Regions from separate parts of the Kosakonia sp. YIM B13571 genome, predicted to be linked through region 2. Evidence: predicted binding sites of a transcription regulator. Region 2 holds the regulator's gene; each other region holds the start of a gene.
The links. The regulator CRP, encoded in region 2, controls carbon source genes, mostly activating them, when cyclic AMP is high. The targets are predictions, from matches to a motif close to ATGTGANNNNNNTCACAT.
Positions count from the first base shown of each region.

Region 1 (5,286 bases), 470 kb from region 2:
CACCTGCGAGACTGGTCCCACCCAAAACAACCGCAGCGATAGCATCCAGCTCATAACCTGCTCCCGCAGTAGGTTGCGCCGAGGAAAGACGCGCCACTTCAATAATGCCTGCCAGCGAAGCCAGAAGGCCGCACAGGGAGTAAACGATAACTTTGACTTTATCAACGCTGATACCGGACAAGCGCGTTGCCGCTTCGTTACCGCCTAACGCATAGATATAGCGGCCCAAACGGGTGTGATGCAACAGATACCACGCAGCGATAAAGACGACGACCATCAGCCACACCGGCGTCGGAATGCCGAACGGGCGACCAATACCGAACCAGCCAAACACATCCGCGTTATCAGTAAAACCCGTATTCACCGGGCTACCGTTGGTATAAACCAGCGTCACGCCGCGCAGCAGCAACATCATCACCAGCGTGGCGATAAACGCCTGCACGCGGCCTTTCGCGACAATCGTACCGGTCAGTGCGCCAACAGCCGCGCCAAGCGCCAGTGCACCGACAACCGCCACCAACGCGTTAACTTCCATTCCCACCAGCGAGGCGGCAACTGCGCCGGTGAGCGCTAACAGAGAACCGACGGACAGATCGATTCCCGAAGTCAAAATCACAAGCGTCATACCGACCGCCATAATGGCGTTTACTGAGGTCTGTTGCAGGATGTTTAACAGGTTATTGACGGTAAAAAAGTTCGGGCTCATGGTCGAAACAATCGCAATCAGCACCAGCAGGGCAATCAACGATTTTTGTTCCATCAACCATGCTTTGGTGAAATAACGGCGACCAGAAACAGCCTGGGTAGTCATCTTTTTTACTCCTGATTCACACGATTAAGCTTGCCCACAGCGGCAGCCATCAACACTTCCTGAGTGGCCTGCTCGCGCGTGAATTCCCCGCCGAGATGCCCTTCATGCATCACCATTATGCGATCGCTCATGCCCAACACTTCCGGCATTTCGGAGGAGACAAGAATGATGCTCAGGCCATCGGCCTTAAACTGGTTAATTAACTGATAAATCTCTTTCTTCGCCCCAACGTCGACACCACGCGTCGGCTCGTCGAGGATCAGCACTTTCGGCCGGGTCATCAGACCGCGCGCAATCGCCACTTTTTGCTGGTTCCCGCCGGAGAGCAAACCGATTGCCTGCTCCATTGAGGGCGTTTTCACATTAAACAGACGAATAAAATCACTTACCGCCTGCTGCTCATCTTTGTGTTTCAGCGTACCGCCCGCATGGCTGAAGTAACGCAGCGCGGTCAGCGACATGTTCTCTTTAACCGACATACCGAGCACCAGCCCGTCGCGCTTGCGGTCTTCTGAAATGTAAACAATACCGTTTGCCAGACCGTCCTGCGGTGAGCGGGTGATCACTTCATGGCCGTCGAGCGTCACATAGCCGCTGGTGCGCGGCAGTGCGCCATACAGCACCTTCATCAGCTCGGTACGTCCCGCGCCCATCAGCCCGGCGACGCCAAGGATCTCGCCTTTACGCAGCGTAAAACTGACATTTTCCACGCCCGGCCCGCACAGGTTATCGACGGTAAGACGAATTTCGCCCGGCGTTTTATCCAGCCGCGGATATTGATCTTCCAGCTTGCGGCCAACCATCATCTCGATCAGCGAATCTTCGGTTAGCGTGGCCACTTCGCGCTCGGCAATAAATTGCCCGTCACGGAAGACGGTCACGTCATCGCAAATCTCGAAGATCTCTTTCATGCGGTGAGAAATATAGACGATGCCGCGCCCCTGCGATTTCAGCTCGCGGATGACGCGGAACAGCGATTCGGTTTCGGTATCGGTCAGGGCATCGGTTGGCTCATCCATAATGATGACCTGCGATTCGTAGCTCATCACTTTAGCGATTTCGACCATCTGCTGATCGCCAATCGAGAGTTCACCGACCAGCCGCTCGCTTTTAAAGCGCAGATTCAGCTTAGCCAGCAGTTTGTCGGCTTCGGCAAACATCTTTTTCCAGTCGATTTTGCCAAAGCGATTCACAAACTCACGACCGAGGAAGATGTTCTCGGCAATGGTGAGCTGCGGGATCAGGTTCAGTTCCTGGTGGATGATGCCAATACCGGCTTCCTGGGAGGATTTCGGCCCGGTGAACGTGGTTTCTTTGCCCAACCACAGCAGCGAACCGGCATCACGGGTGTAGATGCCCGTCAGCACTTTCATCATCGTTGATTTGCCGGCACCGTTTTCACCAACCAACGCCATCACGCGGCCAGAGTAAACATTAAGCGCCGCGCCGGAGAGGGCTTTTACGCCGGGAAAGGCTTTGTCGATGCCTTTGAGTTGCAATAACGCGTCCATGATGGCCTCAGAAGGTCACGCCAGCACAGAGAATGATATTCGCAAACGGGGAACACTCCCCGCTGCGAATCACCGCATGACTGTCCGCGGTGTGTTTTTTAAATTGCTCGTGCGTAACGTACCGCACTTCGATGCTATTTCCCTGGTGTTGTTGCAGCTGCTCAATATGCTTGAGCAACGTTTCATGGAGCTGCGGATTATGCTGCTTAATCTCCGAGGCGATAATCGCGGACTCAACCTGCATTTCCGTCGTCACCACTTCCAGTACTTGCATAAAGGAAGGCACGCCCTGAGTTAATGCCATATCAATACGTTGCGTGTTACGCGGCACCGGCAACCCGGCATCACACACCACCAGCGAATCAGTATGACCAAGACGAGAGATGACTGACGAGATGTCAGCGTTCAGCACACGACCTTTTTTCATTTTTTACGCTCCATCAGCGAAACGTTTCGCTGTATGCAGTGTAGTACGAAGAATGTGCAGAAAACCATCCTGACTTTATAGAAGTGTGATCGATATCGAAACGTTTCGCTTGCCGAAATGATGAAAAAAACAGCTTTACTTATTTAAGTGAAATCATCAGCAATTAATAGCAAAAACCCCTCTTAAAGAGGGGTTTCATCAGAACTAAATTTCGACCTGCGTTCCCAGTTCTATCACTCGGTTTGGCGGGATCTCAAACTGATCTGGCGCGCGCAGCGCGTTACGTTGCAATACCAGATAGAGTTTGCCGCGCAGGCGCAGATACCAAGGCCGTTTGCCCACAATCAACGACTCATGCGACATAAAGAACGAGGTCTCCATCATGCGGCAGTTCAACCCTTCCAGCCCGCAACGGTGGAACACTTCTTCCACATTTGGCGTTTCACGCCAGCCGTAGCTTGCCACCACACGCCAGAAGGTCGGCGACAATTGCTCAATCTGCACGCGGCGCACATTGTGCACATAAGGCGCATCTTCAGTACGCAGCGTCAGCAGGATCACGCGCTCATGCAGCACCTTGTTGTGCTTCAGGTTATGCATCATGGCAAACGGGATAACATTCAGCGCACGCGACATATACACCGCTGTGCCCGGTACGCGCACCGGCGGCGATTTCTCCAGCGAAGCAATCATTGCCTCCAGAGAGTTACCGTGTTCATGCATACGGCGCAGCAGGCGGAAACGCTCGCTCTTCCAGGTGGTCATCACCAGGAACATCACCAGCCCAAGGGTTAATGGTAACCAACCACCGGAGACGATTTTGTCGAGGTTCGCCGAGAACAACGGCACATCGATAGAAAGGAATAGGAGCAGAAGCAGTCCCACCAGCACTTTGTTCCAGTGCCAGTTTTTGCGCGCCACCGTGGTGGAGAGAATCGAGGTCAGCACCATGGTGCCCGTTACGGCGATCCCGTACGCTGCCGCCAGGTTACTCGAGTGTTCGAAGCTGACAATAACCAGCACCACCGCAAAGTAGAGCAGCCAGTTAATGAACGGGATATAGATCTGCCCGGATTCCATCTCCGAGGTATGGATGATGCGCATCGGCGCCAGATACCCCAGACGCACGGCCTGGCGCGTCAGTGAGAACACGCCGGAAATCACCGCCTGCGAGGCGATAACCGTCGCCAGCGTGGAAATAATCAGCATCGGGATCAGCGCCCATTCCGGCGCGAGCAGGAAAAAGGGGTTCTTAATCGCTTCCGGCGTTTTCAGCAGCAGCGCGCCCTGGCCAAAGTAGTTCAGCACCAGCGACGGTAGCACGACAATAAACCACGCCACGCGGATCGGCAGCTTACCGAAGTGGCCCATATCCGCATACAGCGCCTCCACCCCGGTAATGGACAGCACTACCGCGCCCAGCGCCACAAAAGAGATAGCCTTATATTGCAGGAAGAAGTTCACCGCCCACATTGGGTTTAGCGCTTGCAACACTTCAGGGTTCGCAATAATGCTGCGCACACCGAGCACCGCCAGAATCAAAAACCACGCCAGCATAATGGGGGCAAACAACTTCCCCACCAGCCCCGTACCATGTTTCTGAATCGCAAACAGCAGGGTTAAAACGACAATCGACAACGGTACAATCCAGGCGTCGAGCGAAGGCGCGATAATCTCCAGGCCCTCGATTGCCGACATCACCGAAATGGCGGGCGTTATGACCACTTCGCCATAGAAGAAGCTGCCGCCAATCAGCCCCATGATCACCAGCACCGAGGTCATCCTTGCGGAGGTATTGCGCCCGGCCAGCGACATCAGGGTTAAGATCCCGCCTTCACCGGCGTTATCCGCCCGCATGACGAATGTCAGATACTTAATGGAGACAACAAAAATCAGCAGCCAGAAGATGAGCGACAAAAAACCAAACACGGCATCGCGCTCAACGCCAAAACCAAACTGACCGGACAAACATTCACGAAGTGTATAAAGTGGGCTGGTGCCAATATCACCGTAGACAACCCCAATCGCCGCAAGCGTAACCGCTGGTAATGATTGCTTATTATCAGTGCTCATAGACTAATCTTTTGATTGAATGACACAATGTGTGCTTAGTCCCTTGGCCCACAAAAAGCGCACAGTATGCACGATTATTTATGAAATCGTACCCCTAAATGCGGCCACATTAATCTGGCGCAAAGAAAATAAAGCCGTTCTTCAGTCTATTACAAGCCCTTTCAGGAACGTCTATACTCGCTTTTGCAAGCCGGATAACACGGCGAAAGGACGCAAATCTATTATGGCTCACTCACATTTATTAGCAGAAAGAATTTCCCGTTTAAGCAGCGCGCTGGAAAAAGGGCTTTTTGAGCGCAGCCACGCCATTCGCCTTTGTTTGCTGGCGGCACTAAGCGGTGAGAGTGTGTTTCTTTTAGGTCCGCCGGGTATAGCCAAAAGCCTGATTGCTCGCCGCCTGAAATTTGCCTTCAAACATGCCCGCGCCTTCGAATATTTGATGACCCGTTTCTCCACGCCGGAAG
Region 1 is NZ_JBHZPL010000004.1:497,784-503,069, reverse strand. Features, by position in the region: gene rbsC (ribose ABC transporter permease) at 1-811, opposite strand, end outside; gene rbsA (ribose ABC transporter ATP-binding protein RbsA) at 817-2,322, opposite strand; gene rbsD (D-ribose pyranase) at 2,330-2,749, opposite strand; gene kup (low affinity potassium transporter Kup) at 2,954-4,822, opposite strand; gene ravA (ATPase RavA) at 5,046-5,286, shown strand, end outside.
Region 1: the regulator CRP is predicted to act here: its motif matches at 2,833-2,850, upstream of rbsD (D-ribose pyranase).

Region 2 (5,286 bases):
ACCGAATCAGGCGAAACATAAACCGCGGCTGGTGGTTTTTCATGGTCTGGAGGGCAGCCTTCACAGCCCTTACGCGCACGGTCTGGTGCATGCGGCGAAGCAGCGCGGCTGGCTTGGCGTGGTGATGCATTTTCGCGGCTGTAGCGGCATCCCGAATCGCCTGAACCGCATTTATCACTCGGGCGAAACCGAAGATGGCACCTGGTTCTTGCACTGGTTACATCAGGAATTCGGACCCGCGCCAACCGCAGCGGTGGGTTATTCGCTCGGCGGGAACATGCTCGGCTGTTTACTGGCAAAAGCCGATGATAACTTGCCTGTCGATGCAGCGGTGATTGTCTCTGCTCCGTTGGTGCTGGAAGCCTGCAGTTATCATATGGATAAGGGATTTTCCCGCGTTTATCAGCGCTACTTGTTGAATTTGCTGAAAGCGAACGCCGCGCGCAAGTTACGCGCCTATCCCGGCTCGCTGCCAACCACCTTGCCTGCGCTGCGTAAGTTGCGCCGTATTCGCGAGTTCGACGATCTGATCACCGCAAAAATCCACGGCTTTGCCGACGCACTGGATTACTATCGCCGCTGTAGCGCGATGCCGGTTTTGCCGGATATTCGTAAACCGACGCTGATTATCCACGCGAAAGATGACCCGTTTATGGATCACAACGTGATCCCGGATGCCGGGCATTTGCCGGCAAATATTGAGTACCAACTGACGGAACATGGCGGCCATGTCGGGTTTGTTGGTGGAACCTTGCGCCACCCGGAAATGTGGCTGGAAAAACGCATTCCGGATTGGTTATCCGCTTACCTGGAAAGACGATGATTATTCCCTGGCAAGAAATTGATGCGCAGACGCTGGACAATCTGATTGAGAGCTTTGTCTTGCGCGAAGGCACTGATTATGGTGAACATGAGCGTTCACTTGAGCAAAAGGTCGCCGACGTTAAACGGCAGCTGCAACGCGGCGAAGCCGTACTGGTGTGGTCGGAACTGCACGAGACGGCCAATATAATGCCGCGCGGACAGTTCCACGACTGAACAAATACATGGCGGCTGGCTATACTGAAATAATCGTTAATTCAGGGAGTTGCTATGTCCGCCAAACATCCGGTTATCGCCGTTACAGGCTCCAGCGGCGCGGGAACCACCACCACCAGCCTCGCCTTTCGTAAAATCTTCGCTCAGCTCAATATGCACGCGGCAGAAGTGGAAGGTGACAGTTTCCATCGCTATACCCGCCCGGAAATGGATATGGCTATCCGCAAGGCCCGCGATCTTGGGCGGCATATCAGCTATTTTGGCCCGGAAGCCAATGACTTTGGCCTGCTGGAACAGACGTTTAGCGAATATGGTCAAACTGGCAAAGGCCAGGCGCGCAAATACCTGCACACCTACGATGAAGCCGTTCCCTGGAACCAGGTACCGGGCACGTTTACACCCTGGCAACCGCTGCCTGAGCCGACCGATGTGCTGTTTTATGAAGGTCTGCACGGCGGTGTAGTGACCCCGCAAAACGATGTCGCAAAGCATGTGGATTTGCTGGTGGGCGTAGTGCCGATCGTCAATCTGGAATGGATTCAAAAGCTTGTCCGCGATACCAGCGAGCGCGGGCATTCGCGTGAAGCGGTGATGGATTCTGTCGTGCGCTCGATGGAGGATTACATCAATTTTATTACGCCGCAGTTTTCCCGTACGCACATCAACTTCCAGCGCGTGCCAACGGTGGATACCTCCAATCCCTTTGCGGCGAAAGGCATTCCCTCGCTTGACGAGAGTTTTGTGGTGATCCACTTCCGTAATCTGGAAGGGATTGATTACCCGTGGTTACTGGCGATGCTGCAAGGCTCGTTTATCTCGCATATGGATACGCTGGTGGTGCCTGGCGGGAAAATGGGGCTGGCGATGGAGTTGATTATGACGCCGCTGGTGCAACGGCTGATGGAAGGCAAAAAGATCAAATAATGTAGAAAGCCCGGTAAGCAACGCGCCGCCGGGCTTTTCGCATCAGGCTTCGATAACTTCGTAAGAGTGGGTGATGTTCACCGCTTTTTCGAGCATCAAGGCCACGGAGCAATACTTCTCCGCGGATAAATCCACCGCGCGGGAAACCGCCGCATCCTTCAGATCTTTTCCGGTGACGATAAAGTGCAAATTGATGTGGGTAAACAGGCGCGGCGCTTCTTCGCGACGCTCTGAGGTCAGCTTCACTTCGCAGTCGGTCACGTCATGACGCCCTTTTTGCAAAATAGAAACCACATCGATGGCACTGCATCCGCCCGCCGCCATCAGCACCATTTCCATCGGGCTTGGCGCTTTGTCGCCGGAGTTGCCGTCCATCAGGATTTGGTGACCCGATGCGGACTCACCAAGGAACGTTAACCCTTCAACCCATTTCACACGTGCCTGCATTTTCTTCACTCCGGAGTGGCAATTTTCTTTACAGATTACGCGTACATAACAAAACTCGCAACGGAAGGCGACCTGCGTCATGCTGAAGCGAGACACCAGGAGACAGGCGGTAAAAGCTATGCTAAAACACTCTGGATGCTACAGAGATAAATGGATGTTACGCATGTATGCATGACATCATACTTTAGAGACCGCAGATGACGCTGACGGTCCGCTTCCCAGGATGCGGGAAGCTTAGATTGCAACCCCAGACGTAGGGGCTCATCCTGTGTCTGAGACAGCTTATAACAGAGGATAATCGCGCATGGTGCTTGGCAAACCACAAACAGACCCGACGCTTGAATGGTTCTTGTCTCATTGCCACATTCATAAGTACCCGTCGAAGAGCACGCTGATTCACCAGGGTGAAAAAGCGGAAACGCTGTATTACATCGTTAAAGGCTCAGTGGCAGTGCTGATCAAGGATGAAGAAGGTAAAGAGATGATCCTCTCTTACCTGAACCAGGGAGATTTTATCGGTGAACTGGGCCTGTTCGAAGAGGGTCAGGAGCGCAGTGCATGGGTACGCGCTAAAACTGCTTGTGAAGTGGCTGAAATCTCCTACAAAAAATTCCGTCAGTTAATCCAGGTTAACCCGGATATCCTGATGCGTCTTTCCTCACAAATGGCGCGTCGCCTGCAGGTCACTTCAGAAAAAGTGGGCAACCTTGCCTTCCTTGACGTAACCGGCCGTATCGCGCAAACGCTATTAAATCTGGCGAAACAGCCAGACGCAATGACCCACCCGGACGGCATGCAAATTAAAATTACTCGCCAGGAAATTGGTCAGATCGTCGGTTGTTCCCGTGAAACAGTGGGCCGCATTCTCAAAATGCTCGAAGATCAGAATCTGATCTCCGCCCACGGTAAAACCATCGTCGTATACGGAACGCGTTAATCTGTAAAACGGCGCAGCTTACGCGCTGCGTCGTTTTTCTTCCCTCATGTGGCGCAGGCTGATTTATCATCCCGAAATCAACTACGCACTGCGACAGACGCTGGTGTTATGTTTGCCTGTGGCCATTGGTCTGGTTACCGGCCATCTGCAACAAGGTCTGCTGTTTTCCCTCGTTCCCGCCTGCTGCAACATCGCCGGGCTTGATACGCCACATAAACGTTTTTTCAAGCGCCTGATCATTGGCGGAAGCTTGTTTGCTGGCAGCAGCCTGGCGGTTCAATTATTGCTGGCGAAAGATCTTCCATTGCCGTTGATCCTCACTGGGCTGACGCTGGTTTTAGGCGTGACCGCCGAAATTAGCGCGCTGCACGGTCGCCTGCTCCCGGCTTCGCTCATTGCCGCCATCTTTACGCTCAGCCTTGCCGGTAATATGCCGGTATGGGAGCCGCTGCTTATCTATGCGCTGGGCACGCTGTGGTACGGGCTGTTCAACTGGTTCTGGTTCTGGATGTGGCGAGAGCAACCACTGCGCGAATCTCTCAGCCTGCTCTACCGGCAACTGGCGGATTACTGCGAGGCGAAATACAGCCTGCTGACGCAGCACGCCGACCCGGAAAAAGCGCTGCCGCCGTTGCTCGCCCGCCAGCAAAAGGCGGTGGATATGATAAGCCAGAGCTATCAACAGCTGCATATGCTGGCCGCCAATAAGCACAACGATTACAAACGGCTACTGCGGGTTTTCCAGGTAGCGCTGGATCTACAAGAGCACATTTCGGTGAGTTTGCACCAGCCGGAAGAAGTGCAAAAACTGGTGGAACAAACCCACGCCGAGCAGGTGATCCGCTGGAATGCGCAGACGGTCGCCGCTCGCTTGCGCATCCTGGCTGATGACATTCTCTACCATCGCTACCCTACTCGCTTCAACATGGATAAGCAGATCGGCGCGCTGGAAAAAATCGCCCGCCAGCACCCGGATAACCCGGTCGGGCAATTCTGCGCCTGGCATTTTAGCCGTATCGCTCGCGTCTTGCGCACTCAGCGCCCGCTCTATGCCCGCGATCTGATGGCGGAAAAGCAGCGGCGCTTACCCCTTTTGCCAGCCCTGAAAAGTTATTTATCACTGAAATCCGCAGCGCTGCGTAATGCCGCGCGGATAAGCGTAATGCTCAGCATCGCCAGCCTGATGGGCAGCGCCCTGCATTTACCGAAACCCTACTGGATCATGATGACGGTGATGTTTGTCACGCAAAACGGTTATGGCGCAACGCGCGTTCGCATTGTCCACCGGGCGGCGGGAACCCTTGCGGGGCTGGTAATTGCGGGGGCAACGCTGCACTTTCATGTTCCGCTCGGTTTTACGCTGGCCGCGATGCTGATGATTACGCTGGTCAGTTATCTCATTATTCGGAAAAACTACGGCTGGGCGATGGTGGGTTTTACCATTACCGCCGTCTACACCTTGCAGTTGCTGACGCTAAATGGTGAGGAGTTTATCGTCGCCCGGCTTATTGATACGTTGATTGGTTGCCTGATTGCCTTCGGCGGCATGGTCTGGCTGTGGCCGCAGTGGCAAAGTGGCTTGCTGCGTCAGAATGCGCATGATGCGCTGGAAACGGATCAGGAAGCGATTCGCCTGATCCTAAGCGATAACCCAGAGCCAACACCGCTTGCCTGGCAACGTATGCGCGTAAACCAGGCGCATAACGCCCTGTTTAACTCGCTAAACCAGGCCATGCAGGAACCGGGATTTAATACGCGTTATCTGGAAGATATGAAACTGTGGGTAACGCACAGCCAATTTATCGTTGAGCATATCAATGCGATGACGACACTGGCGCGCGAACATACGATGTTGACGCCGGAACTGGCGCAACGTTATTTGCAATCCTGCGAAATTGCCCTGCAGCGCTGCCAACAGCGGCTGGAGTATGACGGGCCGG
Region 2 is NZ_JBHZPL010000004.1:24,248-29,533, forward strand. Features, by position in the region: gene ACFX4O_RS11700 (hydrolase) at 1-823, shown strand, start outside; gene ACFX4O_RS11705 (YheU family protein) at 820-1,038, shown strand; gene ACFX4O_RS11710 (phosphoribulokinase) at 1,093-1,962, shown strand; gene ACFX4O_RS11715 (OsmC family protein) at 2,005-2,409, opposite strand; gene crp (cAMP-activated global transcriptional regulator CRP) at 2,714-3,346, shown strand; gene ACFX4O_RS11725 (YccS/YhfK family putative transporter) at 3,393-5,286, shown strand, end outside.

Region 3 (5,286 bases), on a different contig from region 2:
GAACAACGCATGCAGGAAGGGCAGTTGCAGCGTCGCTTCGCCGCCGCTGACGGTGATGCCTTCAATAAACAGGGCAACTTTGCGAATCTGCGCCACAAGGTTTTCCACACTCATTTGCTGCGCCATCGGCGTGGCTTGCTGCGGGCACATCCGCAGGCACGTGTCGCACTGCTCACAACGCGCAGCGTTCCATTGTACTTTTCCCCCACTGAATGAGAGCGCTTGTTGCGAGCAGCCCGATACGCAGCCGCCGCAGTGGTTGCAGCGACCGATGGTCCACGGGTTATGGCAGCTTTTACAGCGCATATTGCAGCCCTGTAAAAACAGCGCCAGGCGGCTGCCTGGCCCATCCACACACGAGAAAGGGATGATTTTACTGACGAAAGCGCATCTGCTGTTCATAGCTGACCACGCGGGGTTGTCGCTCCAGAATATGCGTGTTACGCGCCGCCTCTTCACCCAACCAGGTGGTATTGATGCGTGAGCCTTCGGCACGGAATTTCTTGAGATCTGACAGGCGCACCATATAACCGGTGACGCGAACCAGATCGTTTCCCGCCACGTTGGCAGTGAATTCGCGCATGCCAGCTTTAAACGCGCCAAGGCAAAGTTGCACCACCGCTTGCGGGTTACGTTTCACCGTTTCATCAAGGGTCAAAATGTCGCTGATCCCGGCGTGATACCAAGCGTGATGCGGCGCGACGGTGAGCAGATGGGTAATCGGATCCGGTTCATCGCCATAAGGCAGGCGCGCGCCTGGCGTGGTATCGGTATCGGAGCTGATACCCGACTGCGCATGGAGCATGGCCCGCTGTCGCCAGCCGTGTTTTACCGGCGTATTTACCACATAGTTCGCCAGTTGTTCACTGATGCGGTAACCGAGTGCGTTGGCCTGTTCATCTTTGCCGTAACGCGCAGTGAGCCCGGCTTTGTCGCAAAGCGTATTGACCGCTTCGGCCAGCCCATACATGCCGAACATGGGCACAAAACGATCGGCAGAAATCAAGCCTTCCTGCACCAGAAAGCTATGCTCAAAGAAACCGGATTGTTGATACAGAAAATCGCAGCGGGCATCAATAATTGCCATTTGCTGCTGGCAATAGTGTGGCAACTGATGAGTGAAAAAATCCTCCAGCGATGTGCTACGTTCAGCAATTACTTTCAGATTGAGACGTACCAGCGTACTGCCACCGCCGCCCAGCGGCAGAGAGTTGTAGCAGCTCACAATGCCATAGCCGCCTTTTGTGAAAATATTATCATGCACGGGGCCGTTAGCGATGTGCGGTTTACTGCATTCGCAGATATTTTTCACCACCTCCAGCAGCAGATCATCTGGCGTAATATCCGGGTCATAGATAAAGGTTAAGTTTGGCGCAACCTGCTTCAGTTCGGCATCCGCACGCAAAATGGCACGCGTAATGGGGGTGTCGAATGGGCCAATATTGGCATGCATAAAGGCATCTGGCAGCGTCCTGTCGAGATAGCGCCAAAAACGTTTTATGCGGCTATCGATTTCCTGTTGTGTTAGAATTCTAACATATGGTTGTAGCAGGACATCAAGCTGGCCGAGATAAACAGGCATTGATGTCACTGATGGAACATGGTGGTAGAGGATTGTCAGCAACGAGAGAGCATCATCAAGATCCTCCGCCCCTTCCAGCTCCAGCCATGCGGAACCGTTAGCGAGAAATTTGGCGTAATCCGGCAGTACATAACGCGGTTTGTAGGGGGCGTGGCCTTCAAACATATCGCAGATGGCGCCCTCATCAAGTGCCGCGCGGGCCGCTTGTGACAACGCCGGATAGGGCAGGGCGTTTTCCGCTTCCAGCGCCAGGAAGTGGCGCTTTTGTTCTGGCGTGAGCGTTGGGCTGGTAACAATTTGCTGGCAGTGTGACAGCAATGAGGGATCAACAGACGGGGACATCATCGTTCCTCTTATTTCCTTGAGAGATGGGGATGAGTGTACGGAGCCTGCTGTTTGTCGCTTTTGATCCCGTCCCCTGTCAGCACAATCATTACTGATGTGAATTTAAAAGTTTGATCAATGTCCCATTATGGTTTTGCAAACGTGAATTTGGTTTTCATTAACTGTGATGGATGTCGAAGTGTGAAAGTGGGTTGATGTTAAAATACTAACAAACCCGAACAGAAAACCGGCATTATGCCGTCGGAGAGACTATGAGTGATTTAACGGCAAGCAGCCTGCGTGCGCTGAAATTGATGGACCTGACCACCCTGAATGATGATGACACCAACGAGAAAGTCATCGCCCTGTGTCATCAGGCAAAAACCCCGGTGGGCAACACCGCCGCCATCTGTATCTACCCGCGTTTTATCCCGATTGCGCGCAAAACCCTGAACGCGCAAGGTACACCGGATGTGCGTATCGCAACAGTGACCAACTTCCCGCATGGTAACGACGATATCGACATCGCGCTGGCCGAAACGCGTGCTGCCATTGCTTACGGCGCGGATGAAGTTGATGTGGTGTTCCCGTACCGCGCGTTGATCGCCGGTAATGAGCAGGTGGGTTTTGATCTGGTGAAAGCCTGTAAAGAGGCCTGTGCAGCGGCGAACGTGCTGCTGAAAGTAATCATTGAAACCGGTGAGCTGAAAACGGAAGCGCTGATCCGTAAAGCCTCTGAAATCGCCATTAAAGCCGGCGCAGATTTTATCAAAACCTCAACCGGCAAAGTGCCAGTAAACGCAACCCCGGAAAGCGCGCGTATCATGCTGGAAGTGATTCGCGATATGGGCGTTGAGAAAACCGTCGGTTTCAAACCGGCGGGTGGCGTACGTAGCGCGGAAGATGCGCAGCAGTACCTGGCGATTGCCGATGACCTGTTTGGTGCCGATTGGGCCGATGCCCGTCATTACCGTTTTGGCGCCTCCAGCCTGCTGGCAAGCCTGCTGAAAGCGTTGGGCCACGGCGACGGTAAGAGCGCAAGCAGCTATTAATTTGTCATTGCCGGGCGGTGCATCGCTGCCCGGCGTCAATGGATTTTCCGGCTTTATTCCTCAGGGGGTTACCTTGTTTCTCGCTCAAGAAATTATTCGAAAAAAACGCGATGGTCTCGCGCTGAGTGATGAAGAAATCCGTTTCTTTATCAACGGAATACGCGATAACACCGTCTCTGAAGGGCAGATTGCAGCCCTGGCAATGACCATTTTTTTCCACGATATGACGATGCCGGAGCGCGTTTCGCTGACCATGGCGATGCGAGATTCGGGCACCGTTCTGGACTGGAAACCGCTCGATCTTAACGGCCCGGTGGTGGATAAACACTCGACCGGCGGCGTGGGCGATGTCACCTCGTTGATGCTCGGCCCGATGGTAGCGGCCTGCGGCGGGTATATTCCGATGATTTCCGGGCGCGGTCTTGGCCATACTGGCGGCACGCTCGACAAACTGGAGGCGATCCCGGGGTTTGATATCTTCCCGGAAGATAACCGCTTTCGCGAGATTATTAAGGATGTCGGTGTGGCGATTATCGGCCAGACCAATTCGCTGGCTCCAGCGGATAAACGTTTCTACGCCACGCGCGATATCACCGCGACGGTGGACTCCATTCCGCTAATTACGGCATCGATCCTCGCCAAAAAACTGGCGGAAGGCCTCGATGCGCTGGTAATGGATGTCAAGGTGGGCAGCGGTGCATTTATGCCGACTTACGCCCTTTCTGAACAACTGGCGGAAGCGATTGTTGGTGTTGCCAACGGCGCCGGCGTGCGAACTACCGCACTGCTGACCGATATGAACCAGGTACTGGCTTCTAGTGCGGGTAACGCGGTGGAAGTGCGTGAAGCGGTGCAGTTCCTGACCGGTGAATACCGCAATCCGCGCTTGTTTGACGTCACCATGGCGCTGTGCGTGGAGATGTTGATTTCCGGCAAACTGGCAAAAGATGACGCCGAAGCGCGGGCGAAGCTGCAAGCGGTGCTGGATAACGGTAAAGCGGCAGAGGTCTTTGGGCGCATGGTTGCGGCACAAAAAGGGCCGAGCGATTTCGTGGAAAACTACACGAAATACCTGCCAACGGCGACGCTCAGCAAAGCTGTATATGCCGATGATGAAGGGTTTATCACGGCGATGGATACTCGCGCGCTGGGCATGGCGGTCGTTTCGATGGGCGGCGGCCGTCGCCAGGCGTCGGACAATATTGATTACAGCGTGGGCTTTACCGATATGGTGCGTCTGGGTGAACGCGTTGATGGCCAGCGCCCGCTGGCGGTGATCCACGCCAAAGACGAAGCCAGCTGGCAAGAGGCTGCGCAGGCGGTGAAAGCGGCCATTGCGATGGGCGACAGCGCACCAAAAGAGACACCGACGGTCTATCGCCGCATTACTGAATAGCGGTATACTGATCCGATCGCTTTTTTACAAAGCACAAGGTACGGAGAACATATGAAACGTGCATTTATTATGGTGCTGGACTCTTTCGGCATCGGTGCGACCGAAGACGCGGAGCGCTTTGGTGACGTGGGTTCCGATACCCTCGGTCACATCGCTGAAGTTTGCGCGAAAGGTGAAGCCGACACCGGGCGCAAAGGCCCGCTGAATTTACCCAATCTGACCCGTCTGGGGCTGGCGAAAGCGCACGAAGGCGCAACAGGTTTTATTCCTGCTGGGATGGACGCCAACGCGGAAATCACCGGTGCTTATGCGTGGGCGCATGAACTCTCTTCCGGGAAAGATACGCCGTCAGGCCACTGGGAAATCGCCGGTGTGCCGGTGCTGTTCGACTGGGGTTACTTTAGCGACACCGAAAACAGCTTCCCGCAGGAACTGCTGGATAAGCTGGTGAAACGCGCTAATCTGCCAGGTTACCTTGGCAACTGTCACTCTTCCGGTACGGTGATTCTTGACCAGCTCGGCGAAGAGCACATGAAAACCGGCAAGCCGATTTTCTACACCTCTGCAGACTCGGTGTTCCAGATTGCGTGCCACGAAGAGACTTTTGGTCTGGATAAGCTGTATGAGCTGTGCGAAATTGCGCGTGAAGAGCTGACCGAAGGTGGCTACAACATTGGCCGCGTGATTGCGCGCCCGTTTGTTGGCGATAAAGCGGGTAACTTCCAGCGTACCGGTAACCGCCATGATCTGGCCGTTGAACCGCCGTCAGCTACCGTGCTGCAAAAACTGGTCGAAGAGAAAGATGGCCACGTGGTTTCGGTCGGTAAAATTGCCGATATCTATGCCAACTGCGGCATCACCAAAAAAGTGAAAGCCACCGGCCTGGATGCGCTGTTTGACGCCACCATAAAAGAGATGAAAGAAGCCGGTGA
Region 3 is NZ_JBHZPL010000005.1:102,995-108,280, forward strand. Features, by position in the region: gene ACFX4O_RS14470 (YjjW family glycine radical enzyme activase) at 1-402, opposite strand, end outside; gene ACFX4O_RS14475 (YjjI family glycine radical enzyme) at 374-1,924, opposite strand; gene deoC (deoxyribose-phosphate aldolase) at 2,179-2,958, shown strand; gene deoA (thymidine phosphorylase) at 3,032-4,354, shown strand; gene deoB (phosphopentomutase) at 4,406-5,286, shown strand, end outside.
Region 3: the regulator CRP is predicted to act here: its motif matches at 2,036-2,053, upstream of deoC (deoxyribose-phosphate aldolase).